DNA from 3 places in the Rahnella inusitata genome. Region 2 is predicted to be linked to each of the others. Evidence: predicted binding sites of a transcription regulator. Region 2 holds the regulator's gene; each other region holds the start of a gene.
The links. The regulator LexA, encoded in region 2, represses DNA repair genes until DNA is damaged. The targets are predictions, from matches to a motif close to TNCTGTATGTACATACAGNA.
Positions count from the first base shown of each region.

Region 1 (10,644 bases), 1.4 Mb from region 2:
AAGCGGCTGCACAGGAATTCCTGGCGACGATCCAGTTCGAACTGTCTGCGGTAGAGAAGAAAATCGCGCTGGTGGTTGAAGCTGAACAAAGCAACGCGAAAGCGCTGACGGCACAAACCCAGGGCAAATTCCTCGCGCTGCTTAATGCCACGCCAAACGGTGTGATCCGCATGAGCGATGACGTGAAAGGCGTGGTCGAAACCTCTCTGAACGTCGGCGTTGTCACCATGAAAGATGACGAAGTGGCGATCAACAGTCTGATCCGTTCCCTGATCGACAGCGGGAAAGAGTACGTGGTCAGCATGCTGAACTCACTGAGCGCGCTGTCTGGTGCGAAAAGTCTGGCAAAAGGCAGCTATCCGGGCTGGAAACCAGAGCCAAGCTCGCCGGTGATGACGCTGGTGCGTGAAACTTACGAAACGCTGTTCAATAAAACCCCGAACATCATGGTGATCCACGCCGGTCTGGAATGCGGTCTGTTTAAAAAACCGTACCCGGACATGGACATGGTTTCCATCGGGCCAACCATCACCGGCCCGCACTCGCCGGATGAGCAGGTTGAAATCGAAAGCGTTGAGCTGTACTGGAAACTGCTGACAGCGTTGCTGAAGGCGATTCCTCAGAAGAACTGATTTTTAAGCTCCTCCCCCTTCGCAGGGGAGGAGCTTAAGGCATCCCTACAAACGCGTGAAATTATTCCCAGGGCAACAGCAACTGCCGCTCGATCTGCGGATCCTGCAACGTCACGTGCAGTCCCACCAGCCTTACGCCCCGCCCGCCCCGTCGTTGTTCCCAGGCTTCCCGCGCGACTTTCAGTAAATCTTCTTTATTGAGCACCGGCCAGACGTGTTCCTGCGTGGTCTGCTGAAAATCATGGAATTTGAGTTTTACGCCTTGCCGCGCGATGCGAAGCGTAGGGCTGACTTTGCTCAGCCGCGTATGCAGTTCGGGATATAAGCGTTCGATCAACGCCGCACACTCTTCCCAACTGTGAATATCTTCCGCCAGTGTGCGCTCGACGCCCACTGATTTACGCAGCCGTTCAGCGGAAATTTCCCGCTCGTCGATACCCTGACAACGCTCCCACAGGACCCGTCCAAACTTGCCAAAACCTTTGAGCAACGTTGCCAGATCATAGCGTTGCACATCACCGCAGGTAATTAGCCCGTGTTCCTGCAAGCGCTGGGCGGTCACTTTACCGACGCCGGGAATTTTGCTCAGCGGTAAATCTTGTAAAAACGCATCGACTTCATCCGGCGTGATCACGAACTGGCCGTTGGGTTTATTCAGGTCAGAGGCGATTTTCGCCAAAAACTTGATGGGCGCGATACCGGCCGAGGCGGTCAGATTGATTTCATCAGATATCGCCTGACGGATTTCGGCGGCAATAAGCGTCGCCGAGCCGTTGCACTGGGTGGCGTCTGACACGTCCAGATAGGCTTCGTCGAGAGACAAGGGTTCGATAAGCGGCGTATAACGCGCAAAGATTTCACGGATGTGGTGAGAGGCTTCTTTATAGGCTTCCATTCTGCCGGGGATGACTTTCAGGTGCGGGCAGAGTTTCAAAGCCATCCCGGTGGGCATCGCGCTGTGGACGCCGAATTTGCGTGCCGGATAGTTGGCCGTGCTAATCACACCACGACGATCGCGGCTGCCGCCGATGGCGATCGGAATGTCGCGCAGGGACGGATCATCGCGCATCTCAACGGCCGCGAAAAAGCAGTCCATATCCACGTGAATGATTTTACGCATACCCCTCCCCTGATGACTGTATAAGTATACAGTGAAGAGATGCAATTTCAAACACAGAAAATGGCGATAAATTTGGGTTAATTAATCACCCATTCTGGCAAGTACACATATTTAACAATACGACATTCATTATTCATTATTTGGTGATTGCTAAAATATTAATCAGTATTAATATGGCAGCGTTTGAGACAGGCTGTACATAAGAATCAATCAGTGGCGGTCTTAAAGATGGTTTCATCTGAGAGACAAAACATCAGAATTATTATTAAGCAGGATTTAGAATGATCAGAATCGCGCTGTTCCTTGCGATGCTCCTCAGTTTGCCTTTATTTACAGCAAATTACGCCGTGGCCAGCGAACCTGTCCCGGTCAACGCTGCGCTTAAAAAGCAGTTGTTAGGCGCTCCGGTATATATCCAGATTTTCAAGCAAGAACGTAAACTCGAAATGTACGCGCAGCTCGACGGCGAATTTCGTCTGATCGGCAGCTACGGCATCTGCGACTTTTCTGGTGGTTTGGGAAATAAACGTCGTGAAGGCGATTTCAAAAGTCCGGAAGGTTTCTACAATGTGGATATTCACCACCTGAAACCAGACAGCCGCTTTTATCGCGCGATCAATATCGGTTTCCCGAACGCCTATGACATTTCCCAGGGTTACTCAGGCAAGTACCTGATGATCCACGGTAACTGTAAATCAATCGGTTGCTACGCGATGACCGACGGCTACATGGATGAAATTTTCACCTATGTCCAGGCTGCTTTCCAGTTCGGCCAGCGCAATATGCAAATCAGTATTTATCCGTTCCGTATGACTGATGCCAACATGCAGGCGCACAAAAACTCAAGCTACATTAACTTCTGGCGTCAGCTCCAGCCGGGATATGCGTACTTTGAGAAACACCATCAGGCACCCAACGTGGTGGTAACTGACGGTAAATATGAAGTGCTTCAGCCGCTGTCCAATACCCCGCTGTCCTCACAGCTGGCGTTCACCCAGGTGAAATAACGCGAACTCGCCTGGGGCAATCTTGTTCCAGGTTTCGTTTGCAGTCAGCGGTTGTGTGGCAATCACGGTGACGACATCATTGGGTGTCGTCTGCTGCTGAAAATCAATCTCTACATCCTGATCCAACAACGTGGCCTTGCCGAACGGCGCGCGGCGCGTGATCCAGTACAGATTTGTCGAACAATAGGCCATCACAAAATGCCCGTCCGACAACAGCATGTTAAACACCCCTTTCTGCCTTAACTCATCCGCCAGCGACGCAATGAAGCGAAATACCGCAGGCCAGCTCGCAGGCCGACGCGGATAACGTTCCGTCAGCTTGTGCAGCAGCCAGCAAAACGCGTATTCGCTGTCGGTCTGACCTATCGGGCGCAGCGTACCGGTGTCGAGCTGACGATAACCGCGCAGCTGACCGTTGTGCGCATAAGTCCAGTTGCGGCCCCACAGTTCGCGGGTAAACGGATGGGTATTTTCCAGCGCCACTTCGCCACGGTTTGCCTGACGAATATGGGAAATCACCGCGCAGGATTTGATCGGGTATTCCTGAACAAGGCGGGCGATGGGCGAATTAAAACTCGGCAACGGATCTTTGAAAGTACGACAGCCATTCCCCTCGTAGAAGGTAATGCCCCAACCGTCTTTATGCGGGCCTGTCCCGCCACCGCGCTGCACTAATCCACTGAAGCTAAAGCAAATATCAGTAGGAACGTTAGCGCTCATCCCGAGCAATTCGCACATCTCCCGCCTCCTTTACAACAAAGGTCTTACGCCTTCGCCATCTCTTTTTCGATCAAGAGAATTAAAATATGAATGACTTTAATATGGATTTCCTGCACACGGTCTGCAAAACCAAAGTGCGGAATGCGGATTTCCACGTCGGCAGAACCGGCCATTTTACCGCCGTCTTTACCGGTCAGGGTAATGACTTTCATGCCTTTGGCGCGGGCAGCTTCGATGGCTTTAATCACGTTGCCGGAATTACCTGAAGTCGAGATGCCGAGCAGCACGTCACCTTTCTGGCCTACCGCTTCCAGATAGCGGGAGAAAATGTATTCGTAACCGAAATCGTTGCCGACACAAGAGATGTGGCTGACGTCGGAAATCGCAATCGCCGGGTAGCCGGGGCGGTTTTCACGGTAACGGCCCGTCAGTTCTTCCGCGAAGTGCATAGCGTCGCAGTGTGATCCGCCGTTGCCGCAGGAAATCACTTTCCCGCCCGCTTTAAAGGAATCGGCCAGCAGTACTGCTGCACGTTGAATAGACTCAATATTTGCCGGATCGCTGATGAATTTATTCAGCGTTTCAGCAGCTTCGTTCAGTTCAGTACGGATAATACCCTGGTACATAGCAACCTCTTTTATGTCCATTTGCAGCCGTGTCACACGCGGCCGATAGCAATAAAACTTTCCGCTGTGCAGTGTAACGGATCGGCGGATCGCCGAGAAGCAATGAAGCGGTAATGATTCCGATAGTTTCCATTTTTGACGCTTCGTGCGGCCGGTTTGTGAGCTGTGTTGTAATTAGTATGTAAACACATTGATAAAGAAATGAGCATGGACTAAAACCATTATATCCCTACAACAGGTCAGACCTCCTACTACTCAGGAGCTTTACTATGATGGTTCTTAGCATTGTTGCATTTGTCGTTATCCTGGGCGCGCTGTTCTATCACCGCGTCAATCTTCCTATTAGCAGCCTGATTTTGCTGGCGTTTACCGCCGTGATGGGCGCAATCAACCTGTGGACGCTGTGGCTGTTGCTGCCGCTGGCGATCATTTTGTTGCCACTGAACATCCCTGCCGTACGTCGCGCATTATTCTCAGGACCGGCGCTTCGCACCTTCCGTAAGGTCATGCCCGCCATGTCCCGCACGGAAAAAGAAGCCATTGAAGCCGGTACGACGTGGTGGGAAGGCGATCTGTTTGGCGGTAAGCCAGACTGGAAAAAGTTGCAGGATTACCCGGAACAACGCCTGACCGAAGAAGAGCAGCGCTTTATCGACGGCCCGGTGGAAGAAGCCTGCCGCATGGCGAATGATTTTGAGATAACCCATGAACTGGCCGATTTGCCGCCGGAGCTGTGGGCGTATCTGAAAGAACATCGCTTCTTCGCGATGATCATTAAGAAAGAATACGGCGGTCTGGAATTCTCCGCTTACGCTCAGGCGCGCGTTTTACAGAAACTGGCAGGTGTGTCCGGCATTCTGGCGATCACCGTCGGCGTTCCGAACTCCCTCGGTCCGGGCGAACTGCTGCAACATTACGGCACTGAAGAACAAAAAGATCACTATCTGCCACGTCTGGCCGAAGGTCTGGAAATTCCGTGTTTCGCGCTGACCAGCCCTGAAGCCGGTTCTGATGCCGGTGCAATCCCCGATTTCGGTATCGTCTGTAAAGGCCAGTGGCAGGGCAAAGAAGTGCTCGGCATGCGCCTGACGTGGAACAAGCGTTACATCACGCTCGCACCGATTGCCACCGTGCTCGGTCTGGCGTTCAAACTGAAAGATCCCGATCACCTGCTCGGCAATGATACCGAACTGGGCATCACCTGTGCGCTGATCCCGACTGATACCAAAGGCGTGGAAATCGGCCATCGTCACTTCCCGCTTAACGTCCCGTTCCAGAACGGCCCGACGCGCGGTAATGACATTTTCGTGCCAATTGACTTCATCATCGGCGGCCCGAAAATGTCCGGTCAGGGCTGGCGTATGCTGGTGGAATGCTTGTCGGTTGGACGTGGCATTACGCTGCCCTCCAACTCAACCGGCAGCCTGAAATCACTGGCGCTGGCGACCGGCGCTTACGCCTATATCCGCCGTCAGTTCAAACTGCCGATCGGCAAAATGGAAGGCATCGAAGAACCGCTGGCGCGCATTGCGGGTAACGCTTATGTGATGGACGCTGCGGCGACGCTTATCACCAACGGCATCATGCTTGGCGAAAAACCGGCAGTGCTGTCGGCGATTGTGAAATACCACTGTACGCACCGTGGCCAGCGCGCCGTGATGGATGCGATGGATATCACCGGCGGGAAAGGCATTATGCTCGGTAAAAGCAACTTTGTGGCCCGAACCTATCAGGGCGCGCCAATTGCGATTACCGTCGAAGGTGCCAATATTCTCACCCGCAGCATGATTATCTTCGGTCAGGGCGCGATCCGTTGCCATCCTTACGTTCTGCGCGAAATGGCGGCGGCAGAGAAAAACGATCTGGTTGATTTTGACCGCGCACTGTTCGGACATCTCGGCCACGTCGGCGGAAACACCATGCGCAGTTTCTGGCTCGGCCTGACCCGTGGCCGCACCAGTGATACGCCGGTGAATGACGCGACCGCCCGCTACTATCAACACATCAACCGTCTGAGTGCCAACCTGGCGCTGCTGGCTGACGTGTCGATGGGCGTGCTCGGCGGCAGCCTGAAACGTCGTGAACGTATTTCGGCGCGCCTCGGCGATATCCTCAGCCAGATGTATCTGGCGACCGCCACGCTGAAACGTTTTGATGAAGAAGGTTGTCACGAAGCCGATTTACCGCTGGTTCACTGGGGCGTGCAGGATTGTCTGCATCAGGCAGAAGTGGCGATTGACGACTTGCTGCGTAACTTCCCGAACCGCTTTATCGCAGGCTTGATGCGTCTGGTGGTGTTCCCGCTGGGCGGCACGCACGCGGCACCGTCCGACCGTCTGGACCATGAGCTGGCGCGTATTCTGCAGGTACCGTCTGCGACCCGCAGCCGCATAGGTCGCGGTCAGTATCTGACGCCAAGCGAGCACAACCCGGTCGGTTTGCTGGAGCAGGCGCTGGAAGATATTCTGGCTGCCGAACCGGTGCATAAACGCCTGTGTGACGCGATGGGTAAAAAGTTGCCGTTCACCCGTCTGGATATTCTTGCGCAGAAAGGGCTGGATGCCGGTCATCTGAGCGCCGACGATGCGCGAATTCTCAGCCGCGCGGAAGAGAGCCGTCTGCGTTCTATCAACGTTGATGAATTCGAACCTCACGAACTGGCCGCACACCAGCCGAAGCAAAAGGAAGCCAGCGTAAAAAAGGATGAAGCGAAACCGCGTCATACCGAAGCCGCGTAATCCAAAAGATTAACGGATCAAAAAAGCCTGAGTGTTTACGCACTCAGGCTTTTTTTTCAACATTTCGCCGGATTACCCTAAATAAATCGGGTTGCAGGGGGCACCACGAAATCTGACGGGCAATCAGAAGAAGTATTTAAAGCGGACACGCCCGCCATACCTTTGATCGCTGTCGTTATCGTTGCTGTAATGTTTATCCGCTTCCAGCATTGACACATACGCGCCCAGATAGACGTTGAAGTTTTGCATGTTCATCACGTTCGGGATCAGGTAACTCGCGTGGATCGTATGAATATCGTAGCTACCCGGTTCACTGAACCAGTCATCGCCGGCGTTATCGTTATCCATCGGGCGCAGGCCGTTAGCATTAAATTCTTCTATGCGGTTATGCGCGAAGATGTAACCCAGTTCGAAGTTCTTCCACAGCGCGTTGGTGCCGACGGTAAAGTCTTTCTCGTCAGAAGCATCCATGTACGCCGTACTCAGGTTCGCCACAATGCCGTCCTGCGGATCGGCTTTCTGACCGTTCCACGTCATCGTCATACCGTAACCGTTACGTTTGGACTGATCGATGGTTTCACCCTGATCGTTCTTATAGCCGTAAGCATTATTGACGACGTTGGTTTCCATTGCCGCCGCGATGGAGAACGCATCCCCTTTCCAGGCAATGATCGGACGCAGATACGCGACGTTTTTATCCTGTTCGAGTTTGTTGCCGTGGTAGTTTTGATCGGCAAACAGCGAGGTGCCATTTTCCATCAACGTGTTCAGTTCGAAATACCAGTTGCCGATATTTTTGTTCAGCAAAATATTACCGCCGCTGTCACTACGTCCGCGCCCTTCTTTCATCATGTACACATAGCCGTAGCCATCAGCGTACAAATCGTTGGCGGTATTACCGGAGTATTCAATGAAGGTATCCTGATTCAGCGGGAACATATCGTACGCTTCGAAGCGGCCGATTTTCGCCATCCAGTTTTTCTCTTCACCGAAGAAGAATGCCGCATCATCGACATTGGTCGAACCGTTGAGATCCGCAGTCGGCTGCACCGAGAAACCGGAGAATTGCCCGTTGTCATTACGGCGGTAACCATCAAGACCAATCAACAAACGGCCATTAACATCCCAGCGTTCATTGCTGCCCGCCCATTTATTCCCGTCACCGCTTTTAGCCGATATTAATTGACCGGTACGGCTTGCGCCGTCTACGTTAAATTCCACGTCGCCATACAATTTCAAATTATCGAAGCCATTTAACGTTAATGGTTTGCTGGTCGAGATACCGTCAGATTTCACTTCCACCGGCGTGGCTTCTTTCACACTGGCAATTTCCTGCTCGCGTTGTACATCTTGTTTTTTCAACTGTTGGATCTGTTTCTCTGCCGTATCTGCCCGCGCTTCCGCCTGCTGAAGACGCTGCTCGAGCACTGCCATACGGGCTTCCAGGCTGGAGGACGAACCCGCAGCCAGCACGGAACCCGACACAGCAAGACCAATCAACAAGGCAATTGGCTTAATTTTCATCATATATTGATGTCCTTTTCTTATACCCAGATTAACGATCAGCATTGAATTAAATTCAGCTGTATTATTTTATAGAAATAAGAGCCAGAGGCGTTTTGGCGAGAAATGAAGATAATAGCCAGAGGAATCAACTGTCAAAAAACAAACCGGGGAAACGTGAAGTAAAACTGTTATAACGAAATTTCGCACTTACAAAACCAATAAACGTAACACGGGGCGCCTTTATTCAAGGCGCCCCGTAAATAGATTATTTAGATAAATACGATTTAATTATTTATCGGCTGAATCATCAATACTCAGCTTTTTTTAGGACGGACTTTCGCAGTCAGGCCTTTGAGGAAATAGCGCAGAACCTGATCGCCGCACGGACGGTAGTTCTTGTGGCCTTCTTTGCGGAAGAACGCGCTCAGTTCACCTTCGGAGACTTTGAAATCTGCCGCATTAAGCACGGCGATCAAATCTTCGGTTTTCAGCTCAAATGCCACACGCAGCTTTTTCAGCATGATGTTATTGGTCAGACGTTTTTCCACTTCCGGCGCCGGGAAGCGATCGTCTTTGCCACGTTTGAAAGTAATCAGGCCATTCAGGAAATTTGCCATCACTTCGTCAGGCACTTCCATATAACCTTCTTCATCTTCTTTTTTCAGATAACGGGACATCACGTCAGGACTGACCGGCGTGCCCGTTGTCTTGAGGATCTCAATCAGTTGACCTTCGCTCATATCCAGCATGTAGCGGACGCTGCGTAAGACATGGTTGTGCATCATAATTCTGTATTCCTGTTAAAAGTAAACCGAGGAAATGCCACCGGGTTTACCCCTACGCACCTCGAAGGCGTGCATTATACAAGAAACTCACAGGATTAGCTGAACTGACGGATGCGTGCGATGAGAGACTCCACGTCGTCAATTTGTGATGCCGTAATCATTAACTTTTGACCCAGGCTCAGGGCATGACGCTGGCAATCGGCACGCATCGCGTCGTCTTTGATGGCATCGAGATCGGCAACGTGCGCCAGCCCGATAGTGCGGCGAATCAGCTCCGCACCACAGTAGCCAACCGTATCGCGCCAAACCTCTTGCAGGAAAATCTCCGCGTAGCCCGGTTCCGCCAGTGCCGGATCCTGTGACTTTTCGCGCGCCAGTTGCAGAAAACGTTCGCTGAAACTCAGCCACAGCTCGCGCACATCTTTCAGACGTTGCTCACGACCGTCCGCCGCCTCGCGCACGCCCACCAGCCCCGGCAGACCGCAATAGTTCAGCAGAAGGTTACCGATAGCAGAGCCGGGATCAAATCCGATCGGTCCGTAATAGCCGAACTCGGCATCGATCGCTTTCAGTTTCCCTTCGGCGACAAAAATCGAGCCGCTGTGAATATCGCCGTGCAGCAGTGCTTCGGCTTTACTCAGGAAACGATGTTTCAGTGAAGCCACCGCCAGACGCAGCGGTTTATCTTCACGCAGCGCAGTCACTTCCGGCAGCAACACCGGATCAACGTTATTGCGCTCGTGATCGACATAGGGATCGGTGAAGAACAGATCTTCAGTGATCTGGCACAGTTCAGGGTTGGTGAACCGCGAAACCTCGGCTTTCTTGGTCTGCGCGTTCTGATAAAAATCGGAAGTGTGGAACAGCGTCTGCGCCAGATATTCCCCCAGCTGGCTGGCGGCCTGCGGGAAATATTTCCCCTGCACCAGCTCGCTGCGCCAGATCTGATGATCCGATAAATCTTCCTGCACCATCACCGCCAGTTCCGCATCGTGATGCAAAACGGTAACGGTATGCTGCGGGCAATATTTTCCGTGAATAATCAGGGTTTCGGCTTCGATTCGGGCACGGTCTAAGGTCAGCGGCCAGGATTCACCCACGCAGCGTACATAAGGCAACGCCTGTTTAACGATCACCCGGCTTTTCCCCGCCGTATCGCGGATCTTGAACACCAGATTCAGGTTTCCGTCACCGATTTCATCGGCGGTCACCAGGGATTGCGGATCCGCCACGCCACCAAACTGGCGGGCATATTCAACGGCATCTGCGGCGGTAAACGTGTAGTAGCGCGACATCCTGACCTCTCGAATTCTTTTTTCAGCCTTAAAAGCGTTTAGACGTCTATACATCTATAAAACATGTTGGCAGAATAAGTAATCAGATGCAACCGGGCAACAAGGATTTAACCAACCATGCAAAGCCTCACAACCACCAGTTTACGTATTCGTGAAAACCAGCTGTGGATCCTCGATCAGCAGGCCCTGCCGCAGCGTTCTGACTGGCGCGAATG
Region 1 is NZ_CP065024.1:1,436,493-1,447,136, reverse strand. It holds gene pepD (beta-Ala-His dipeptidase) at 1-632, shown strand, start outside; gene dinB (DNA polymerase IV) at 694-1,752, opposite strand; gene dpaA (peptidoglycan meso-diaminopimelic acid protein amidase) at 2,034-2,759, shown strand; gene I2123_RS06830 (class II glutamine amidotransferase) at 2,730-3,497, opposite strand; gene lpcA (D-sedoheptulose 7-phosphate isomerase) at 3,524-4,105, opposite strand; gene fadE (acyl-CoA dehydrogenase FadE) at 4,375-6,843, shown strand; gene I2123_RS06815 (carbohydrate porin) at 6,967-8,367, opposite strand; gene I2123_RS06810 (YehS family protein) at 8,664-9,134, opposite strand; gene mtnK (S-methyl-5-thioribose kinase) at 9,230-10,429, opposite strand; gene mtnA (S-methyl-5-thioribose-1-phosphate isomerase) at 10,547-10,644, shown strand, end outside.
Region 1: a site for LexA is predicted at 1,767-1,786, ahead of dinB (DNA polymerase IV). Genes of this name have one in related genera too.

Region 2 (10,644 bases):
ATCCTGGCGGGCAGGCAGACGCGGGCCGACTGCTGCCAGACGCAGGCGTGAGAAATGCATTCGCGCCACACGGGCGAGCTTTTGCGCGATAGTTTTATCCGTACCGTGCTCGGTCGCCATATAACGCAGCGATACCGTATTGGAGAAGCGAACAAAACTGTCGCGGCCAAGCCACAACACGGCGAAGAATTTCTGAATGCCGTTCAGCACGCGCAGGTGCGGTGTATCCTGACCTTCGCGGCCCGGTGCACGTCCGAACATTACCGAGACCGGCAACATCTGAATATCTAAATCCGGATTATTGCGATGCAGATCCAGATAGTCGTGGAACAGCTTTACGGATTCCTGCTTCGGCGTGTAATACGAAAACACGCGCGGGCCTTCAGCGATAAACACATGGCTTGGCAGCAGCGTGCCGTCGATATCCAGCGGAATCAGAGGGTCGGGCAAATTTTGGGCAAGACACTGCGCACGCAGGGTCAGCAAATCTGCTTTGGAGTTATAAGGTAATACGTACAGGATCGGGCGCGTCGGGTCTAAGTGCAACTCGGTCACCGGATCTGTAGGTATGACTTTGCTCTTTACCAGCAATGAAAGCGGTAAATTCAATAATGTGTAATAAAGTCTACGCCAACCTGACATAAAAACGTGAAGCCTCTTGTTAGCCATTTCGCCGCAAGGATACCAGAAAGCTCAAATGAGATCTGTGGTGATGAGAGACCATTAAACCGCTAAAATGCATCAAACACCCGAAGGACTACCCCTCAAGGATCAGTAACAGAATGGCGAACCAAGTCACTGGATTTACCCGAATTTATAAAGCAGCCGGATACTCATGGAAAGGGCTGAAAGCAGCATGGCAAAATGAAGCGGCCTTCCGACAGGAAGCCAGTGCGGCTATCCCATTAATTTTGCTCTCTTTCTGGTTCGATGTGAGCAGCATCGAACGTATCCTGCTAATCGGTTCCGTGGTCCTGGTGTGCGTGGTGGAACTGCTCAACAGCGCCGTGGAATGCGCTATCGACCGCATCGGCCCTGAGTTTCACGTGCTCTCCGGGCGTGCCAAAGATATCGGCTCTGCTGCCGTGCTGTTGACCATCATATTGGCGATTTTTGTCTGGGTCAGCATCTTTTGGCCGCGATGGTTCTGATTTGGAATCTGTATTCCAGGAATCGCGCTTATGCACTGTTTTTATTCAATCTTAGGTTTTCATTGCTCGTATAGCTGTATATACTCACAGCTAGACTGTATAAACAACCAGGGGGCGGAATGAAAGCTTTAACGACCAGACAACAAGAGGTCTATGACCTGATTCGCGATCATATCTCCACTACGGGTATGCCACCAACCCGCGCGGAGATTGCCGCTCGTCTTGGGTTCCGTTCCCCGAATGCTGCGGAAGAACACCTGAAAGCTCTGGCGCGCAAAGGCGTCATTGAGATTGTCTCCGGAGCTTCGCGCGGTATCCGTCTGCTGATGGAAGAAGAAGAAGGTTTACCGCTTATTGGCCGTGTAGCCGCCGGTGAACCTCTGCTGGCTCAGCAACACATCGAAGGACACTATCAGGTCGATCCCGCGATGTTTAAACCGAGCGCGGATTTCCTGCTGCGTGTCAGCGGTATGTCGATGCGCGATATCGGTATTCTGGATGGCGATCTGCTTGCCGTTCACAAAACGCAGGACGTGCGTAATGGCCAGGTTGTCGTCGCGCGTATCGACGATGAAGTGACGGTAAAACGCCTGAAAAAACAGGGCACCGTTGTGCATTTACTGCCGGAAAACAGCGAGTTCCAGCCTATTGTTGTTGACCTGCGTGAACAGAACTTCAGCATTGAAGGTTTAGCGGTCGGTGTTATCCGTAACGGCGACTGGATTTAATTGACCGTCATACTTCGAGCTGCAGATGCGTTGGCTACGGGCGTACATCCGAATCACTGACCTAAAGTCAGCGATTCGGGATTCGCTTGCTTGCCGCCTTCCTGCAACTCGAATTATTTTGGTCAACCTGAACAGATTTTCTGCGTCTCCCCCCTCTGACGTAGTAAACGGTTCAGGACGTTAATCGAAAGAATTTCGCATCATCGCCCCTGACGGGGCGATGTCATTTTAGGCATATCCTGAACCTCCGGCATGAGATTCTCTATGCAACATCAATCCCTTCTGCAAAAGCTTCAACACACTTTTCTGAGCCCGACCGATAAAGCCCTCTGGATGCTCGCACTGCCGATGATCTTTTCTAATATCACCGTGCCTCTGCTGGGGCTGGTGGATACGGCGGTGATCGGTCATCTCGACAGCCCCGATTATCTGGGCGGCGTCGCGGTTGGTTCGATGATTACTACCTTCCTGTTCATGATGCTGTTGTTCCTGCGCATGAGTACCACCGGTATGACCGCGCAGGCGCTCGGTGCGAAAGATAAAGTCCTGCTGGCGCGTGCTTTTGTGCAGCCTTTTCTTCTGGCTGTACTGGCGGGCGTGATGATTTTATTGTTCAGGCATCCGCTGATGGAAGGGGCTTTCCATATTGTCGGCGGTAGCCAGTCGGTGCTGGAACAGGCGCGGCTGTTTATTGAAATCCGCTGGATTAGCGCACCCGCTTCTCTGGCAAATCTGGTGATCCTCGGCTGGCTCCTTGGAATTCAGTACGTGCGCGGGCCGGTGATTTTACTCATTGCCGGTAACCTGCTTAACATCGTGCTGGATCTTTGGCTGGTGATTGGGCTCGGCTGGAACGTGCAGGGCGCAGCGACGGCAACTGCCTGTTCGGAGTATTTCACGCTGTTCATCGGGCTGTATCTTGTCTGGCGTGTGATGAAGCGATGGGGGATCACTTTCCCGCTGCTGACCTCATCGTGGCGCGGTGACCTGCACCGGTTGCTGAGTCTCAACCGCGACATCATGCTGCGTTCGTTGCTACTCCAGCTCTGTTTCGCCTCACTGACTATTCTCGGTGCGCGGCTCGGCAGCCATATTGTTGCGGTGAATGCCGTTCTGATGAACCTTCTGACCTTTACAGCCTTTGCGCTCGACGGCTTTGCTTACGCGATTGAAGCCCATTCAGGGGAGGCGTTTGGTGCCCGTAACCGTGAAAAACTGCTGAAGGTGTGGCGCGCGGCATGTCGGCAGGCGGGTCTGGTGGCACTGGCGTTTGCGCTGTTGTACGCACTGACCGGCGAGCACATCATTAACGCGCTGACGTCTCTGCCAGAGCTGCGTCAGCTGGCTGATAGTTATCTGGGCTGGCAGATTGTCCTGCCGCTGGTTGCGGTCTGGTGTTACCTGCTCGATGGTATGTTTATCGGTGCGACCCGCGGGCGGGATATGCGCAACAGCATGGCGATTGCCGCACTTGGGTATGGCCTGACGCTGCTGTTATTACCGCTCTTGGGCAACCACGCGTTGTGGCTGGCGCTGACCGTTTTCCTCGGGCTGCGGGGCGTTTCCCTCGGCTGGATATGGCACCGGTACTGGCAGCGCGACGCCTGGTTTTCATCGTCATCACACTGAATTGGCGTATTTTTTACAGGGCAGAATATAGCGGTTAGCCGTTATATCCTGCTTTGGAATAATCCTAATAACGCGTTTTATCCCTTCGTTTGCAGGATAAATCCAAATTCTCTACTAACCTTAGAAGTGTTAAGCCCGAGCTGCAGCGGTAACCCGCAGCGCCATAAACCCTAAGGTAACAGGAGATATTTTATGAATAAGGACCAAGCCGACGGTAACTGGAAGCAGTTTAAAGGCAAAGTAAAAGAAAAATGGGGCAAGCTGACTGACGACGATCTGACCGTAGTGGAAGGTAAACGCGATCAGCTGGTAGGTAAGATTCAGGAGCGTTACGGCTATCAGAAAGATCAGGCCGAGAAAGAGCTCAAGGATTGGGAATCAAGCAACAAATATCACTGGTAAAAACGCGACTCCCCCTCGTGTTTCAGTGACGTATCCTGAGTAGTAGCTGCTCCTACCCGGAACGCTTTCAGGATACGGGTACAAGGATGTACCCACTGTTTTATGTCTCATCAGATACCGCCGTTAATCCCTCCCGACAATACCGCCACTCTCGCAATTCAAATCCAGCTGCATAAATTTAGCGTTTCTTCACCACGATGGTGTGGTCGTGATCGCAGTGGTCATGGCTTTCGCATGTCTCAACGACTTTGCATTCCCCACACAGACCATGCGCTTCTACCACGGAATGACGTAATTCGAAGCCAGAATCCAGTGCCAGTTTCGCCAGGCGTTCTTCGATGCCGTCAGTAGTTTTTTCCGTCACCAGACCGCAGCGGTCACAGATAAACAGCGCAGACGTGTGGCTTGGCTCTTCAAAATGATGACACAACACGTAGCTGTTAGCGGATTCCACCCGATGAATAAATCCTTGTTCCAGCAGGAAATCCAGCGCGCGATAGACCGTTGGTGGCTTGGCCTGCGGTTCGCTGACGCGCAGCAAATCCAGCAAGTCATAGGCGCTGATCGCACCGGGCTGTTGCGTCATCAGGCGCAGCACTTCCAGCCGCTGCGGCGTAAGGCGAACATTACGCTGCTGGCAAAGCTCTTCAGCTTGTGAAAGGACTTTTTCCGGATTATTCAGGGTCATAAAAACGTTCTCTGAGCGCAGATTGGGATCGATAAGCCACATCATGCGGCCATGGTTGATTTTATCATGCTTCAGTCAAATCGACGAATTATGCGCCGCCGGGCTGTAAGATATTCGCCTCCGCTAAAACCGCACCGGATGCCGAATCTTTGTTCTGTGGTATAATCAGCGATTATCTTCCTTCTGGCCCGTGCGCCAGAGGGAGCGCCACGAACTCCTTCAGCGAATGTCAGGTCGATGTCAGAAACTCAACACGCAATGCCCCAAAATACCCCGTTTTCCCCTCAGCGTTTTTCCGTTGCGCCGATGCTCGACTGGACCGATCGTCACTGTCGCCATTTCCACCGCCTGATGACTGGCCAGACGCTGCTTTACACTGAAATGGTGACCACCGGCGCCATCATTCATGGTAAAGGCGATTATCTCGGCTTTGGTGAGGAAGAGCATCCGGTATCGCTACAGCTCGGCGGCAGTAATCCGGCCGATTTGGCGCATTGCGCGAAACTGGCCGAAGCGCGCGGGTATGACGAAATTAACCTTAACGTCGGTTGCCCGTCGGATCGTGTGCAGAACGGTATGTTCGGTGCCTGTCTGATGGGGCAGGCGTCGCTGGTAGCGGACTGCATCAAAGCAATGCGCGACGTAGTGTCGATTCCTGTCACCGTCAAAACCCGCATCGGCATCGACGATCAGGACAGCTATGAATTCCTGTGTGATTTTATCCATCAGGTATCTGAAAACGGCGGCTGCGATACCTTTATCATTCATGCGCGCAAAGCGTGGCTTTCTGGTCTGAGCCCGAAAGAAAACCGTGAAATTCCGCCGCTGGATTACCCGCGGGTGTATCAGCTCAAGCGTGATTTCCCGCATCTGACGATGGCGATTAATGGTGGGATTAAGACGCTGGAAGAGGCCAAAACGCATCTGCAATTTATGGATGGCGTTATGGTGGGCCGCGAAGCCTATCAGAATCCGGGCATGTTATTGAACGTGGATCGCGAATTGTTCGGCTCAGAAGCGCCGTTAAAAACCGGCCCGGACATTATCCGCGCGCTATATCCGTACATTGAAGCGGAACTGAGCAAAGGCACCTATCTCGGCCATATTTCCCGCCATATTCTCGGCCTGTTCCAGGGCGTTCCGGGTGCGCGTCAGTTCCGTCGGCATCTCAGTGAAAATGCGCATAAAGCGGGCGCGGGCATTGACGTGGTCGAGCAGGCGCTGTCGATGGTCAATCAGCCCCAGGAAGCCGCTACGCAGGCTTAAGTCGTGGGTAAAATCACTATCTGTTAGTCAAATTCGCTATCTCTTCGCAGGCCATTCGTGCCTGCGAATAATTTTCTCCTTGATATTCAATGCAATAATTTCCGCATCCGGTTGGCACGTTTCTTGTAATAGTGAACAGGTGTTATGACATCGCGTCTTAATGCAATTCGCTTATTAAGGAGCACCCGATGCTGGAAATTCTCTTTGTGCTTGGCTTTTTCTTCATGCTGATGCTGACCGGCGTCTCTCTGCTGGGCATGGCGGCTGCACTGATCGTGGCATTTGCTCTGATGATGCTGGGCGGATTTTTGGCGATTGTTATAAAAATGTTGCCATGGTTGGTTTTGGCAGTCATCGCGGTCTGGATTTACCGCACCTGGATCAGGCCGGACGCGCCTAAATACCGTCGCCGCCGTTTACCATGATTTTTGAAGTCAATAAGTGGCTTCTATAACATCATGAAATTACGACGGTTAATAACGCACTGCTGCGCACATAAAAATGTAATCGTTACAAAGATAACTTTTACTTATGTGCTAGCGATCACAAGCTGGATCAGAATGTGCGGTCAGCGGTTATAAATCATATTTTTTAACATGGGTGACTGTTAGGATGAGATTCATGCATGGTCAGCAAGCCATAAACTGAATTCATCAAGTCCGATGAGGCACACAATAGTCGCATAAGTGACACCGCCCTTCGGATTTACCTTGCAGTACCCTACGGCAGTACCCGTCTGAAATCAGAGGTCGTCTGGATCAGACAGTAAGAAAGGCTTCCCTTGTGGAAGCCTTTTTTGCATTCATCATTCATTAGGCTGACCAGGCAGTCATTTACCCGGTATCAGCAGACTTGATCCCTGCGTGACGCGGCTTTCGAGCGTTTCGTGCGCGCGTTTGGCTTCTGAAAGCGGGAATTTCTGTGCGTCGCTGACCTCCACCTGAATAGCGCCACTGGCGATCAGCGAGAACAGTTCGCCGCTGGCTTCTTCCAGCTCTTCACGATTGGTCACATAGCCATTGAGGGAAGGGCGCGTGACGAACAGTGAGCCTTTCTGATTAAGGATCGCCAGATCCACGCCTTTCACCGGTCCGGACGCATTGCCGAAACTCACCAGCAAGCCACGACGCTTCAGGCTGTCCAGCGACTTTTCAAACGTATCTTTGCCGACGGAATCGTAGACCACGCCGACTTTCTCGCCGTTCGTCAGCTCCGCCACGCGGGTCGCGATATCTTCTTTATGATAATTGATCGTCGCCCAGGCACCGGCCTGTTTCGCGCGTTCCGCCTTTTCGTCAGAACCCACGGTGCCGATCAGTTTCACGCCCAGCGCTTTTGCCCACTGGCAGGCAATCAAACCGACTCCACCCGCTGCGGCATGGAACAAAATCGTTTCGCCCGGCTGTACTTTGTGGGTCAGACGCAGCAGATAATACACCGTCAGACCTTTCAGGAAGGACGCCGCCGCCTGCTCGAAACTGATGGCGTCCGGCAGAATGGCGATTTTCTCCTGAGGCACGTTATGAATTTCGCTGTATGCGCCAAGGGCTGACTGGGCATACACCACGCGGTCGCCCGGTTTGATGCCGGTGACGGCGCTGCCGACTTTGGTGACCACGCCTGCCGCTTCGGTGCCTAAACTCGCGGGGAAGCTGGCGGGCGGATACAGGCCGCTGCGCACGTAGGTATCAATGTAATTAATGCCGATAGCTTTGTTTTCGACCTGAACTTCACCGGCCTGAGGATCTTGTGGCTGATAATCAACGTATTGCAGAACGTCAGGTGTACCTGTTTCAGAAAACTGGATGCGCTTGGCCATGCTTTTCCCTCGTGATGGAGTCTGTTTTCAACCCTAGGCTAAATGCCCGCGACAATCCAGATTTTAGGCACAGCCGGTTAATACCCTTTTGAAATGAGACATGACAACCTATACTAACGCGCTAGTCTGGCTTTGGTTTTTCAGAAGCCCGACGCTCACAAAACAGGCGCTTAGAGCAGGAAGTAATCCACAGATGGCAGCAAAAAAACCGACCTTTCAACAGAACGAAACCCGCGATCGCCAGATGGAAGGCCTCAAGCTTCCGCCGCACTCGCTGGAAGCAGAGCAATCCGTTCTGGGCGGGCTGATGCTGGACAACGAACGTTGGGATAACGTCGCCGAGCGCGTGGTCAGCAATGACTTCTTCAGCCGGCCACATCGCCTGATTTTCACCGAAATGCAGCGTTTGCTGGAAATGAGCAAACCGATCGACCTGATTACACTGTCTGAATCTCTGGAACAGAAAGGGGATTTGGATTCGGTCGGCGGTTTCGCCTATCTGGCAGAGCTTTCTAAAAATACGCCAAGTGCGGCGAACATCGGTGCTTATGCTGATATCGTGCGCGAACGTGCCGTGGTGCGCGAAATGATTTCCGTCGCCAATGAAATTGCCGACGCCGGTTATGATCCCCAGGGCCGCAGCAGCGAAGACCTGCTGGATTTAGCCGAATCCCGCGTATTCCAGATTGCCGAAAGCCGCGCCAGTAAAGACGAAGGCCCGAAAAGCATCGACCGCATTCTGGAAAGCACCGTCTCCCGTATCGAAGAGCTGTTCCAGCGTCCGCATGACGGCGTGACGGGCGTCTCGACCGGTTATGCCGATCTGGATAAGAAAACTGCTGGTTTGCAGAAATCCGACTTAATCATTGTGGCGGCGCGTCCGTCGATGGGTAAAACGACCTTTGCGATGAACCTCGCCGAAAACGCGGCGATGATGCAGGACAAACCGGTCTTAATCTTCAGTCTCGAGATGCCCGGTGACCAGATCATGATGCGTATGCTGGCGTCGCTTTCCCGCGTCGATCAGACCAAAATTCGTACCGGTCAGCTCGATGACGAGGACTGGGCGCGCATTTCCAGCACCATGGGAATTCTGCTCGAAAAACGGAACATGTATATCGATGACTCCTCGGGCCTGACGCCGACGGAAGTTCGTTCGCGCGCGCGCCGTATTTTCCGTGAGCACGGCGGCCTGAGCCTCATCATGATCGATTACCTCCAGCTGATGCGCGTTCCGGCGCTGTCCGATAACCGTACGCTGGAAATCGCTGAAATCTCACGCTCGCTGAAAGCGCTGGCGAAAGAATTGCAGGTACCGGTAGTGGCGCTGTCGCAGCTGAACCGAAGCCTGGAGCAACGTGCGGACAAACGCCCGGTCAACTCCGACTTGCGTGAATCCGGCTCCATCGAGCAGGATGCCGACTTGATCATGTTTATCTATCGTGACGAGGTATATCACGATAACAGTGAAGAGAAAGGCATCGCACAAATCATCCTCGGTAAGCAGCGTAACGGCCCGATCGGGACGGTAAGACTGACATTCAACGGCCAGTTCTCGCGTTTCGATAATTATGGCGGCCCTCAGTACGATGAGGACTGATTGTCATCGGGTAAGCGCTGAACCCCACCTGACCTCCCCTCTGAAAGGGGAGGGATAAATTCAAACTCATTTTAATGGAACCGGGTGTGACCGCTTTCCCCTTTAAGACGGTGAAAGCAGGGAGGGGTTTGGTTTCAAGCCCGGCGGCACCCGATCTATGGCATTTAAATCAACATCTAAACGTTCAAAGGACTCAAAAATGAAAGCGGCTACGGCTGTCATTGATCGCCGCGCTCTGCGACACAATCTGCAACGGGTGCGTCATCTGGCGCCACAAAGTCGTCTGGTTGCGGTAGTGAAAGCAAACGCTTATGGGCACGGTTTGTTAGAGACGGTGCACAGCCTGCAAGACGCTGATTTTTACGGCGTCTCCCGGCTCAGCGAGGCGTTATCGCTGCGCAAAGCCGGGATCGTTAAACCGGTTCTTCTGCTTGAAGGGTTCTTCTCCGCCAGCGAGTTACCGCTGCTGGTGGAGCATCAGCTGCATACCGCCGTCCACAGTTTCGAACAGCTCGAGGCGCTGGAAAATGCGCAGCTGGCGCAGCCGTTAAATGTCTGGCTAAAGATTGATACCGGCATGCACCGCCTGGGCGTTCAGCCCGCGCAAGCCGACACGTTTTATCAGCGCCTGAGCGCCTGTCCGAACGTGGTGCAGCCGGTCAATATGATGAGCCATTTCTGCCGCGCCGATGAACCTCAAAGCGATGCGACGCCAAAACAGATGCGTTCTTTCCATGAGGTATCCGAAGGCAAAGCAGGGCTGAAATCCATCGCGGCCTCGGGTGGCATTCTGCTGTGGCCGCAATCGCATCTGGATCTGGTGCGCCCCGGCATCATCCTCTACGGCGTTTCGCCGTTGGAAACCGGTGATGCCAGTGATTTTGGCCTGCAACCCGTGATGACGCTCACTTCAAGCCTGATTGCCGTGCGCGAACACGCCGCCGGCGAGCCGGTGGGTTATGGCAGCACCTGGACCAGCGATCGCGATACGCGCCTCGGCGTGGTGGCGATGGGTTATGGTGACGGATATCCGCGCAGTGCGCCGAACGGCACGCCGGTGCGGGTGAATGGCCGCATTGTCCCGATCGCCGGACGAGTCTCAATGGATATGATCACCGTCGATTTAGGGCCGGATGCGACGGACCGCGTCGGGGATGAAGTGATTTTCTGGGGCAAGGATTTGCCGGCAGAGCGCGTTGCGGCAGCCACCGGCATCAGTGCTTACGAGCTGATCACGCAGTTAAGCGAGCGTGTCAGCCGTAATTATATTGGCGACTGACCGCCTTACTTCTTCACCGCCAGCCATTTACTGACCACCTGCTGATATTCACCGGTGGCTTTACTCAAATGAAGCCACTGGT
Region 2 is NZ_CP065024.1:12,798-23,441, reverse strand. It holds gene plsB (glycerol-3-phosphate 1-O-acyltransferase PlsB) at 1-642, opposite strand, end outside; gene I2123_RS00115 (diacylglycerol kinase) at 783-1,151, shown strand; gene lexA (transcriptional repressor LexA) at 1,271-1,879, shown strand; gene dinF (MATE family efflux transporter DinF) at 2,144-3,508, shown strand; gene I2123_RS00100 (CsbD family protein) at 3,701-3,910, shown strand; gene zur (zinc uptake transcriptional repressor Zur) at 4,089-4,598, opposite strand; gene dusA (tRNA dihydrouridine(20/20a) synthase DusA) at 4,857-5,864, shown strand; gene pspG (envelope stress response protein PspG) at 6,053-6,289, shown strand; gene I2123_RS00080 (quinone oxidoreductase) at 6,694-7,683, opposite strand; gene dnaB (replicative DNA helicase) at 7,877-9,283, shown strand; gene alr (alanine racemase) at 9,483-10,562, shown strand; gene I2123_RS00065 (transporter substrate-binding domain-containing protein) at 10,568-10,644, opposite strand, start outside.

Region 3 (10,644 bases), on a different contig from region 2:
GTGGCGTCGGTATTTCTGCTCACCGGTTGCCCGCCACCTTATGAGAATGAGCAATGGCAACGGCCTTCAACGACACAGGAAGGCGTACGGGCGGCGATGGTCAAATGTGGCTATCAGTTCAGAACCGTGACCTACGAACCGGATAATTTCACCGCGCTGCGCTTTCAGTGTATGCATAAGCAGGGATTTACCTATAAAGGCGGTTTCGATTTTTGCGACGTCAGAACACAGCTTCCGGCCTGTGTAGCGCAAAAGCGCGGGCATGAACTCAGTCTGAAAGAGCTTGAGGCGCTGCCGTTTGACGCTGACAGAGGTTTTTATGACATCAAACCTGAAAGCGGAATGAAGGAATACGATCAGGTCAGCTGGCGCAGAAAAGGCGCATCACAACATTTCTCGCATGTCAGTGAAAATCAACGAGAGGCAATACCCGTTATGTACGCCTGTGGTTATCCACATCCGCTGGGATCGAACCCGGTTTCACCTTCCATTGGTCGCGCTGCACAGGCGCAAAAATGTATGGATGAAAAGGGCTTTGAACCGGTCAACAAACTGCAATTAGTGTGTACTGCCTATCCGCAGGTGACTGGCTGCCCTAAAGCGTAATTTCCATTTATAACGTTACTTTGTTCAGTAACGTTATAAATTCATTCACCTCTCTTTACACTTTCCCGTAAATATCCCGCCTAAAGTTCCCCTTATTCATACCGATAACTCATTTGAATTTAATAATCATTAGAAAGTAGTCCCGCTATGTAATCATCAATATTTTGAATTATTTTTCATTGTATTTGTTTTTATTGGCCCGGAAATAAGGGAAATAACATGTTTAAACTGATCAACAATATGCGCGTGGGCAGCCGCTTAGGTGCCGCATTCGGCCTCATCATCCTGCTTTTAATCATCGTCAGTGCCACCGCCGTCATAAAAATTAGCAGTATTAACAGCAGTATTGAGCAAATTGTAAACGACCGTTATGTGAAAGTCCGTCTGGCATTTGATGTTCGCGACGGGGTGAATGACCAGATAAAGTTTTTGCGCGGAATAGTCATTGATACTAAAAATCCGGAGCAAAATAAAAAACGTTATTTACAGCTCGACGACACCATCAAACAAACCAATCTCGCGATGGATAAAATTGCCGCTATTCAGTCCACCCCGACCGGTAAACAAAAAATTAAAGCACTGCAGGATGCCAGTGATGTCTTTGAAGCGGGTAAAGAAGAACTGATACGTTTAGCCCAGGCCGGTGATGTGGAGGGCGCGACAGAATATGTGCTGCGTAAACTCACCACTTCTCAGAATGCCTATCTGGGGCTGGCGACCGCCTTTGCTGATTCTCAGGATGCGCAGTTACAAGCCGAAGGTAAAAAAGCCGTCGCCGATGGACAAACCGCGATTGAGCTGACGCTGGTCTTCTCCCTGATTGCCGTGCTGCTGGCAATGATCATGGGGTATTTCCTGACCCGCTCGATCATCCGTCCGCTCGGTACCGCCGTGCAGGTGGCTGAAAGCGTGGCCGCCGGAGACCTGACCACAGAAATCCGCGTGACCTCCTCCGATGAAACCGGCCAGCTCATGCAGGGGCTGAAAAATATGAACGAAAATCTGCTGCGCATCGTGACTGAGGTCCGTTCAGGCACGCAGGCGATCAGCAGCGCGTCCAGCCAGATCGCCGCCGGTAATCTGGATTTGTCCTCGCGTACCGAAGAGCAGGCCAGTTCACTGGAAGAAACCGCCTCGGCGATGGAACAGATAACCGCCACCGTAAAACAGAATGCCGAAAACGCGCGTCAGGCTAATCAGCTGGCGGCACAGGCATCACGCGTGGCCGTCGAAGGGGGCGAAGTGGTCGGGCAGGTGGTCAGCACCATGGAGGGAATCAACGTTTCTTCACGCAAAATTGTCGATATCATTTCTGTGATTGACGGCATCGCCTTCCAGACCAACATTCTGGCGCTGAATGCCGCGGTAGAAGCTGCCCGTGCTGGTGAACAGGGGCGTGGTTTTGCGGTTGTGGCCTCTGAAGTCCGCAATCTGGCGCAACGTTCTGCTTCTGCGGCGAAAGAAATCAAAGTACTGATCGACGATTCGGTATCGAAAGTCGATAACGGCACGCAACTGGTCGCCAAAGCCGGTGCCACCATGGCAGAAGTGGTGTCCAGCGTGAAGAACGTGACGGATATCGTCGGCGAGATTTCTATCGCCAGCCATGAGCAAAGCACCGGAATCGAAGAGATCAACAAAGCCATTACACAAATGGATGAAGTGACGCAGCAGAACGCCGCGCTGGTGCAGGAAGCCTCGTCGGCAGCGTACTCGCTGAACGAGCAGGCCGAGCGTCTGGCGGAATCGATCAGCATCTTTAAAGTCAGCGCCGCGGCGGTAAATACTGCGCTACGCCAGCCGTCGCCGCTGAAAAGACCTGCACTGTTGTCTGGCCGCGCGCGTTTACCGGCTGATAAAACTGACGAAGGCTCCTGGGAGACGTTCTAAAATCCGGGAAATATTTTCAGGTAAAACGTGAAACTTCTGACGCCTGCGGTTCGGGCGTCAGAGGTGCAGCAACTAGTGTTTGTTGAGATAGATGTCCGGACGGGCGATCGCCCACGCGTAATCCGGCGTATTGACTGGCTCATAGCCAAACTTCTTGTAAAGCCACGGCGCCGTGGTGGTAAACAGCATCATGCGGCGCAATCGCGCGGTAACCGGGTGTGACTGACAGCATTCCACTAACCATCCCCCCAGATTTTTGCCCTGATAATCCTCGAGAACATACACATCGCACAGGTAGGCAAAGGTGGCATAATCGGTGATAAATCTGGCAAAACCAATCTGTTTGTCTCCGTCGAACAACCCGAAATTCAGGCTATTGGCGATGGCATCGCGCACGGTCTGTTCATCAATACCTGCCGCCCAGGTCGAACGGGTCAGGTAATGCTGGATGGCTGAAATATCCATCTTTTCAATGTCTGTGGTGATGAGGTACCCGTCTTTCGTCCAGCATTGCACATCTTTCATTGATATCACCGTATAATGAGCCCGTTAAAATACTAACGTAAAAATTTAAATGTATGATGTCAACGTCATCCATTGTTGATATGCTGTATATAATTACAGTATAAGGAGTGAGAATCATGGCTGTTGAAACAAAATTTGTTGTCGTCAGAAAAGGTGAAGAAAAAATGACATTTGCCAATAAGAAAGAAGCGGACGCCTACGACAAAATGCTCGACATGGCAGATGCTTTTACTGACTGGCTGTTACAGAGCGAAATCGAGATCGACGAGGTTCTGGCGGAAAACATTGCGCTGCACCTTGCCGAGCAGAAAGATACCGTTCAGCATATCCTGCGCACCAGCAAACTGCCGGAAGCAGAAACGGCACCTGCCGACGTGAAGGCCGACGCTGAAACAGCAGAAGAGACACCTGTTGAAGACGCGGACGTGGCAGAACACACCGAAGACGCTGTAAAAACGAAAAAGGTTCGCGCGATTAAAGCGGCCTGATGAAAAAACAGAGCCCCGCTGAACACATCTCACAAGGTGTTCAGCGGGGCTTTTCGTTACCGGCTTTTAGCTTTGCGCAGCGGCAGCCTCTTCCTCTTGCTGCAACGCACGCACCGTCTGGTGACGATGCCAGTAGTAGCCCAGCGTATTTTTAAACTCTTCAATTTCCTTTTTCAGACCTGGCAGGCGGATCTCACTGCGTTTTTTCCCTTGCGCATTCGGCTGGACGTGTTGCAGATACAGCACCTCAGTGCCGAACTGGCGGATCACGTTGATGTTCTTCACGTTATCCCACTCCAGTAATTCCCCCGTTTTTGGTTTCACGACGCCCTGATAGGTGATCTCGATTTGAGAACCATCTTTCAGCGTAAAGGCCACCGGCGGGAAATGTTTTAGTACCAGCGCCGTCTCTTCTTCGCCCTCAGGCTGATAACGCCACGCCAGACTTTCTTCATGTACCGATGAGAAATCACGCTCGTACTTCTGCCACAGCTGCTGCTCAATCTGTTCGGCAACCGGCATCAGATCCACCCAGCTTTCAGCAGGGGGTTCAGCTGCAATCGCGGCATAGCCCAACTCTTCCACGTGGTAGTCGACGTTGCGCATTCTTTCCGTCAACGGCGGGTGGGAGTCAAACGGGTGCGGTACATCCTGCTCGCGCATCAGGCTGATAAAGTCTGGCGAGCTGACGTGTTGCGGCAGACCTGCGGCTATCGCTTTGCTGATCCCCAACTCGTTCTCATGCAGGGTTTTGTTATCGAACAGGGTACGTTCGACTTCGCTGCGATAGCTGGCATAGGCTGAGATTTTAATCAGTGATTCGATAATCGCGGCAGGCGTGGTGTGCGTCGCTGCGCTGCGATCGGCAATGAACTCACGTTCACGGCTGTTACGCTGCCATGCCAGTTCGAACAACATGCGGTACAGGCACAGAGGATAAAAGACGATAAGTGTCGCGACGTTCTGACCCATCAGGTGCGTATACATATCAAAACGGTGCAGCTTCGGCCCGAGCAGCGCGCCTGATGCGGTATCGCCTTCATGCAGATGTGTCAGCTCATGCACCATCACGCCGTCGGCCTGTGCGGTGGTCAGCTGGCGCAACAGGGGGATACTGACGTACAACTTGCGGCCACTCAGTGGATGCTCGTTGACGCTTAGCGGCGCTTCGGTCACATAGAAGTTAGTATCAATGCCGGCAATGATATGGTCAGGCGGTGTCGTTCCGACTTTGGCCGCCAGCGTATCAATACGTGCCCACAGCGCGGGCGCGGCGTCGCGCGTCACGACTTCACCTTCGATCCCGTCTTCACGCGGCAGCTTTTTAAAGATGCCTTTGATCATGTAGAACATCCCGGCCAGCACCAGCAGGCCGACCGCCATCACCAGTTTTGGATAGTAGGTTTGCGTGAAGAATGCCGTGCCCCAGAACGAGAGCCAGACCAGCATCGCACCTTGCACTAATACTTCCAGCGCACTGGCCAGCATCAGGAAATGACGGGCCAGTGTCAGGCTCAGCAATTGTCCCTGGCGATTCCTGAAAGCGAGGGCGCTGAACAGCAACACCATCAGCAGCACAACAGCGCTGGCGATAAGCGTCCAGAATGCCACTTTGTCCATCATGTAGAATTGCCACAGTTCGGACTTCTCGGCGCACACCGCATTTTTATAATCGAGCAGATCTTCCGACACGGGGCCGCAGACGCTGGAGGGTGGATTTTGTTGCAGGAAATCCGTCAGTTTACCGACGTCCTGATTTTGCCCGCGGGCGTCATCAATAAAGATCTGAGTATATTGTTGGTTAAGCTGATTACTGCCGTATTCAGCAAATACCAGCGTGATGGCGGGGATCAAAAATAGCGTGACCAGAAGCCAGAAGAATACCTTTGCATAACCTTTTCTCAATGCCGTTAATTTATTCAAAATAGAAACTCGCTAACTGTCTGTTAGAGGGACAAGCTGCTTATATCAGGCAATACCGAAAGAAGGATTAACGGCATAAGGGGAAATGCGCGAGATCCTTCTCTGGCGTGCATCAGCTATATTAACTTTATGAATTGTGAAGCGTTGCTATAAGACGATATTTTACCCGTCGCGACAAGCTATTATTTGTTTTTCGGATTATTTACCTTGCGAATAGTGCGCATTGCAGTTGCCGTCTGCAATTGTTTCAGAAACGGTGAGGGTAATTTGAGTTAAGTTTTATTTCATCGGATTGATTCGATGACGGAAATGAGGCGGATAAACCATCATGTCTGATGGCCTTGAATAATCAGTGTTTGATAAAACCAATAATGCTGCAAACCAGCACTATAGCCAGGGAAGGCCACTGCATGGGAATATAAAAGAAGTGGTGACGAACACCGCCATCATGATTTTTTCTGTTGAGTATCAATCCCATAACCGTATTGATGGCCGCGCCAATGCCTACGCCCAACAGGAACTGCATTAATGACACATCACCCTTTTTCACACTCGGATCGGGCCATAACCACATTAACAATAGTACAGTAACAATCGGCATTAAAAGGGTCATAATACCGGCGCCGCGATATATCAGCATGCAAGAACTCCTCGCCATTATCGAAAAAATACGCTAATTTCGACAGAGATTATGCATTATTAGATTTGAAACTCAAGGATATCAACCATGTTAGTATGGAGCGGAGTAGGGTTTTTTATCGCCGTGTTGATTTCGATTGCCTACGTATTTTTAAAATGGATTGTCGATATCATTTGGCAGGAAGGTTATTTTTCTGCGCATTTATGGGCAACAGGGGCTACATTTATACTGGCATCTATTCTGTGCTGCATTTTTGTCTACGCGATTAAACAGGAAAAGCTCCTGGCGTACGTGGCAAAGATGACCGACAGTCAGCCGATGTTTGAACCGGAAAGAACGCACAAATTCTTTTTTATCCCGGTACGGTATTGGCCAATTATTTTGTTTTTAGTCGGCTCGGGAATATGTATTCGCGATCTGATGAAATAACCCTCTCTATATTATGGGTACTCCGCGCACTGTCGCAGGGTAATTCATACAGAGAATTTTTACAGGAAGAAGGGAGTTCTACATGAAGTTAAGAAAATCAATCAATCTGATGGGATCATTGTGCCTGCTGACGGTACTCGGCGGCGCAGCCACACTGGCTAGCGCAGCGGAAGTGAAAGCACCGGCAGCCGCAGCCACCACCCAAACTGTGACGTTGCTCAACGGTAAACAGGTATTTAACCTGACAGGTTATGAAGTGCAGCCTGTGCCGGGCGGTGGTCCGGGTAAAATGTACGTCAGCAAGCAGGAAAAACGCGTTCTGCTGATTGGCGAAGATGACATCCCGCTGGTTGCCCGTGCCGCCAGCGATGCTGATTTCCTTGAAGGTATGAAAACGATCAAGGATAAACAGAAACAGGCTTCACCAAGCTACACTGTGACCAGCGAAAAGATGGAAAACGTCAAAGGGCTGGAAGTTGACCACATCGAAGCCACAGATAAAATGGACGGCAAAGATGTTCTGCAGGCTACCTTGCTGGCTGCCGGCGAGAAAAAGTTCACCGTGATTCAGGTGATCTCTGGCGCGAAAGACAAAGCAGGGCACACCGCTGCCGTGAACAACATTCTCGGTAAATAAGTTACTGTAATGTCGATGTCTTGAGAAAGCCCCTGTGGAGGTCAATGCCGCAGGGGCTTTTGCGTATACAGGCTTATCCGAAGATCCACTGTACGCTGATGACGAAAACAGACGGGATGCTGATCCCGCTTCCCCCCCAAAGTCGTCGGTGAAGTTGTACTGAATCGCGTGATAAATATAAGGTGAGAAACCATTACCGGTGACTTTCTTGAAATTGTTATACGATCCGTGATCAATGAATACATAAACTTTTCCGGTTAAGGAGATCCACTGATGACCACCTTTCACAGTTACTGTCTTTCGGCTTCTGGCGAAGAGTGGGGGCAGGGAAGTGAATCTGCACTTTTTCCCTACTGGAGTTTTACCAAAACGGCGATCGCGATTTGCGCACTCAAACTGAGTGAGAACGGCGTACTAAACCTGGACACAACGCTGGATGGCGAACCTTTCACGCTTCGCCAGCTGCTGGCGCATACCGCCGGATTACCGGATTACGGAATTCTGAAATCCTATCACGAGGCCGTCGCTGCGGGTGAGGCACCCTGGTCACGGGATGACCTGCTGAGCGGGGTGATGGCGAAGGGAACATTGTTCAAGCCGGCGGAAGGCTGGGCATATTCCAATGTGGGTTACATGCTGGCGCGCGAGCACATTGAGGACGCATCGGGTTTGAGTTTCTCACGTCTGACCGATGAGATAATTTGCCAGCCGCTGGGTCTGAAGAGTATCACGCTGGCGACTACCCCTGAGCAATTCTCACGGCTTCATTGCGAGGCCGCCGGACATTATCATCCGGGCTGGGTGTATCACGGATGTCTGATGGGTAACGTGCCGGACGCTGCAAAACTCTTGCAGGGCCTGTTCTCGGGAAGGCTTATCGGTGCGAAGGCACTTGCCCAAATGCAGGTGCGCTATCCGCTTGGCGGCGCGATTGAAGGGCGGCCCTGGACAGAATGCGGCTATGGCATCGGGTTGATGATGGGCGCAATGGCGCAGGCGGGTCGCGCGGTTGGCCATTCGGGCGGCGGGCCCTCCTGCGTCAACGCGGTCTATCATTTTCCTGATGTGAAAGACCCGCTGACCGTGGCATGCTTCACCGCCGGTTCACATGAAGGCGTTCCTGAAGCTGAAGCCGTCAGGCTCGCCGGGGAAAGATGAATTCCGCCGCTTTATGCTAAATTAGCCACCCTTATTTACGTTCCGTCCGAGGCACCATGATCACTCCGTTAAACCGTACAACCCGTGAAATGAAAATCAACAATGTGGTGCTGGTCACCCATGCTTTGAAATCACTGGGATCGGCGACAAAAGCGGAGCTCGCAGTCGCGACCGGGCTTAGTATTGCCACCTGCGGCACGGTGCTGAATGAACTCAGCAGCAATAGCGAAGTGCTGGCGCTGGAGCGCGAAGTCTCACGTGGCGGACGGCCAGCGCAGCGGTATGCCTACAATCCGGATTACTTCTCGGTGCTGAGCATTTACGCGCAGGGCAGTGATGCTGCGGCGCAGATCATCTGGACGGTAAACTCGGCGACCGGAGGCTGTCTGGCGCAGGGCGAAGAGCGATTTTTACCGCTCCAGCTGGAAACGTTTTATCAGCTTATTCAACGTATTTTGACGGAGTTTCCGAACATTAAAGCGGCAGGGGTCGGGCTGCCGGGTGTGATCGTAAAAGGCACCGTCGCGACCTGTGATATCAGCGTTTTCGCCGGTGTGCCGGTGGAGCAACAGATGCGGGAACGTTTCGGGATTTACGTGCAGGCGGATAACGACATGAACTACACCGCGTACGGGTTTTACCGCAGCAGCTGCATGGACGTCACCGCGCCAGTGGCGTACATCTTCAAGCCGGAAGTGCCCTGTCTCGGTTGCGGAATGGTGATAAACGGGCAGGTTTTGCAGGGTGCGAGCCAGTTTGCCGGGGAGGTCTCTCATCTGCCGTTTACTGATATGGATAAGCTGCCGGTGGCGGACGAAATGGCCAAAGTGATCGTCTCGCTCGCCGCGATTGTTAACCCGGTCACCATCGCGCTTTCAGGACCGAAAATCAGCGAAGCGTTGATCCCCGACCTGCTCGAACGTTGTCATCTTCATATCCCTGTGCAGCATATGCCTGAACTGGTTTACCGGCCATCAATGCGTCAGGATTACCTGCAAGGCATCACCGAACTCACGTTGAACAACTACAATCGTCACGTCGCTTTCAGTATCTGACCGGCGCACGCATTGACTTTCTTTCTTTGCCGCCAATATACTCAGCACTTATTAAAAGACTTTTAATAACTCATCAAGCCAGCGGAGAAACACTATTGTCACTGTCATCTGAACTACCTCATACCACAGCGCACGTCGGCAGCCCGGTTAAACGGGTTGCCACGCGGGCAATCTTTTTTGTTACCGGCATGGCGATGGGATTGTGGGCGGCGCTCGTACCTTATGCGCAACTGCGCACGCATTCAGAAGCAGGCGATCTCGGCCTGCTATTACTGTGTCTCGGGGCGGGTTCGCTGCTTTCCATGCTGGGTTCCGGCAAGTTAATCGGCCGGTTCGGTTGCCGCGGGGTGATCATCGCCTCTGTCGTGCTGTATTGCCTGATGATGCCGCTGCTGGCGACGTTCAGCGATATCTGGCTGCTGGCGCTGAGCCTGTTTATCTTTGGCATGGGCATCGGTCTGGCGGATGTGGCGGTGAATGTGCAGGGGACGCTGGTGGAGCAGGCGGCGGACAAACCGCTGATGTCCGGTTTCCACTGCTTGTGGAGCGTGGGCTGTATCGCCGGTGCGGGCGGCGGTTCGTTGCTGCTCAGTGCAGGTGTAACGCCGCTCGGCAGTACATTTTGCGCCATCGCGCTGGTGATCCTTGTCACCGCCTGGTCTTTCCGTGGGCTATTGCCGTTTGGTGCGCATGAAGAAGAGCATGTGGAAGGGAAAGCGAAACCACGGCCAAACTTCCGTCTGGTGTTGATGGCAGTCATGGCAATGATCTGCTTTATGGCCGAAGGCGCGGTGCTCGACTGGGGCGGTGTATTCCTGACGCGCGAACGGGGTCTGGCGCTGGAACATGCCGGCTGGGGCTTTGCTGTGTTCGCCATCGCAATGTCGCTGATGCGCATGACCGGCGATGCAATTGTCAGTGCGCTGGGGCGCAAACGCGTGCTGGTGGTCGGCGGTCTTCTCGGTATCGTGGGTTATCTGATGGTAGTGCTGCTGCCAGGCTGGATCCTGCCGCTGTGCGGATTTGCACTGGTGGGGATTGGCGCGGCGAACATTGTACCGGTTCTGATCACGCTGGCCGGGCAGGAAAAAGTGATGCCCGTGAATATGTCGGTAGCCATGGTCGCGACGCTGGGTTATCTCGGCGTACTTGGCGGCCCGGCGCTGATCGGTTTTATCGCCCATCTTTCCAGCCTGTATGTAGCTTTCTCAGGCGTCGCCGCAGCTTTCCTCATCATCACGTTCGGTGCCTGGAAATTAAAATATTAATAGTTTTCGAGTAACTGAGTCACAC
Region 3 is NZ_CP065025.1:583,768-594,411, forward strand. It holds gene I2123_RS24490 (hypothetical protein) at 1-606, shown strand, start outside; gene I2123_RS24495 (methyl-accepting chemotaxis protein) at 826-2,496, shown strand; gene I2123_RS24500 (GNAT family N-acetyltransferase) at 2,569-3,021, opposite strand; gene I2123_RS24505 (YebG family protein) at 3,138-3,509, shown strand; gene I2123_RS24510 (M48 family metallopeptidase) at 3,576-5,432, opposite strand; gene I2123_RS24515 (hypothetical protein) at 5,782-6,072, opposite strand; gene I2123_RS24520 (hypothetical protein) at 6,160-6,501, shown strand; gene I2123_RS24525 (hypothetical protein) at 6,584-7,138, shown strand; partial or broken gene I2123_RS25635 (hypothetical protein) at 7,212-7,372, opposite strand; gene I2123_RS24530 (serine hydrolase domain-containing protein) at 7,412-8,296, shown strand; gene I2123_RS24535 (ROK family protein) at 8,353-9,351, shown strand; gene I2123_RS24540 (MFS transporter) at 9,546-10,619, shown strand.
Region 3: a site for LexA is predicted at 3,103-3,122, ahead of I2123_RS24505 (YebG family protein). Genes of this name have one in related genera too.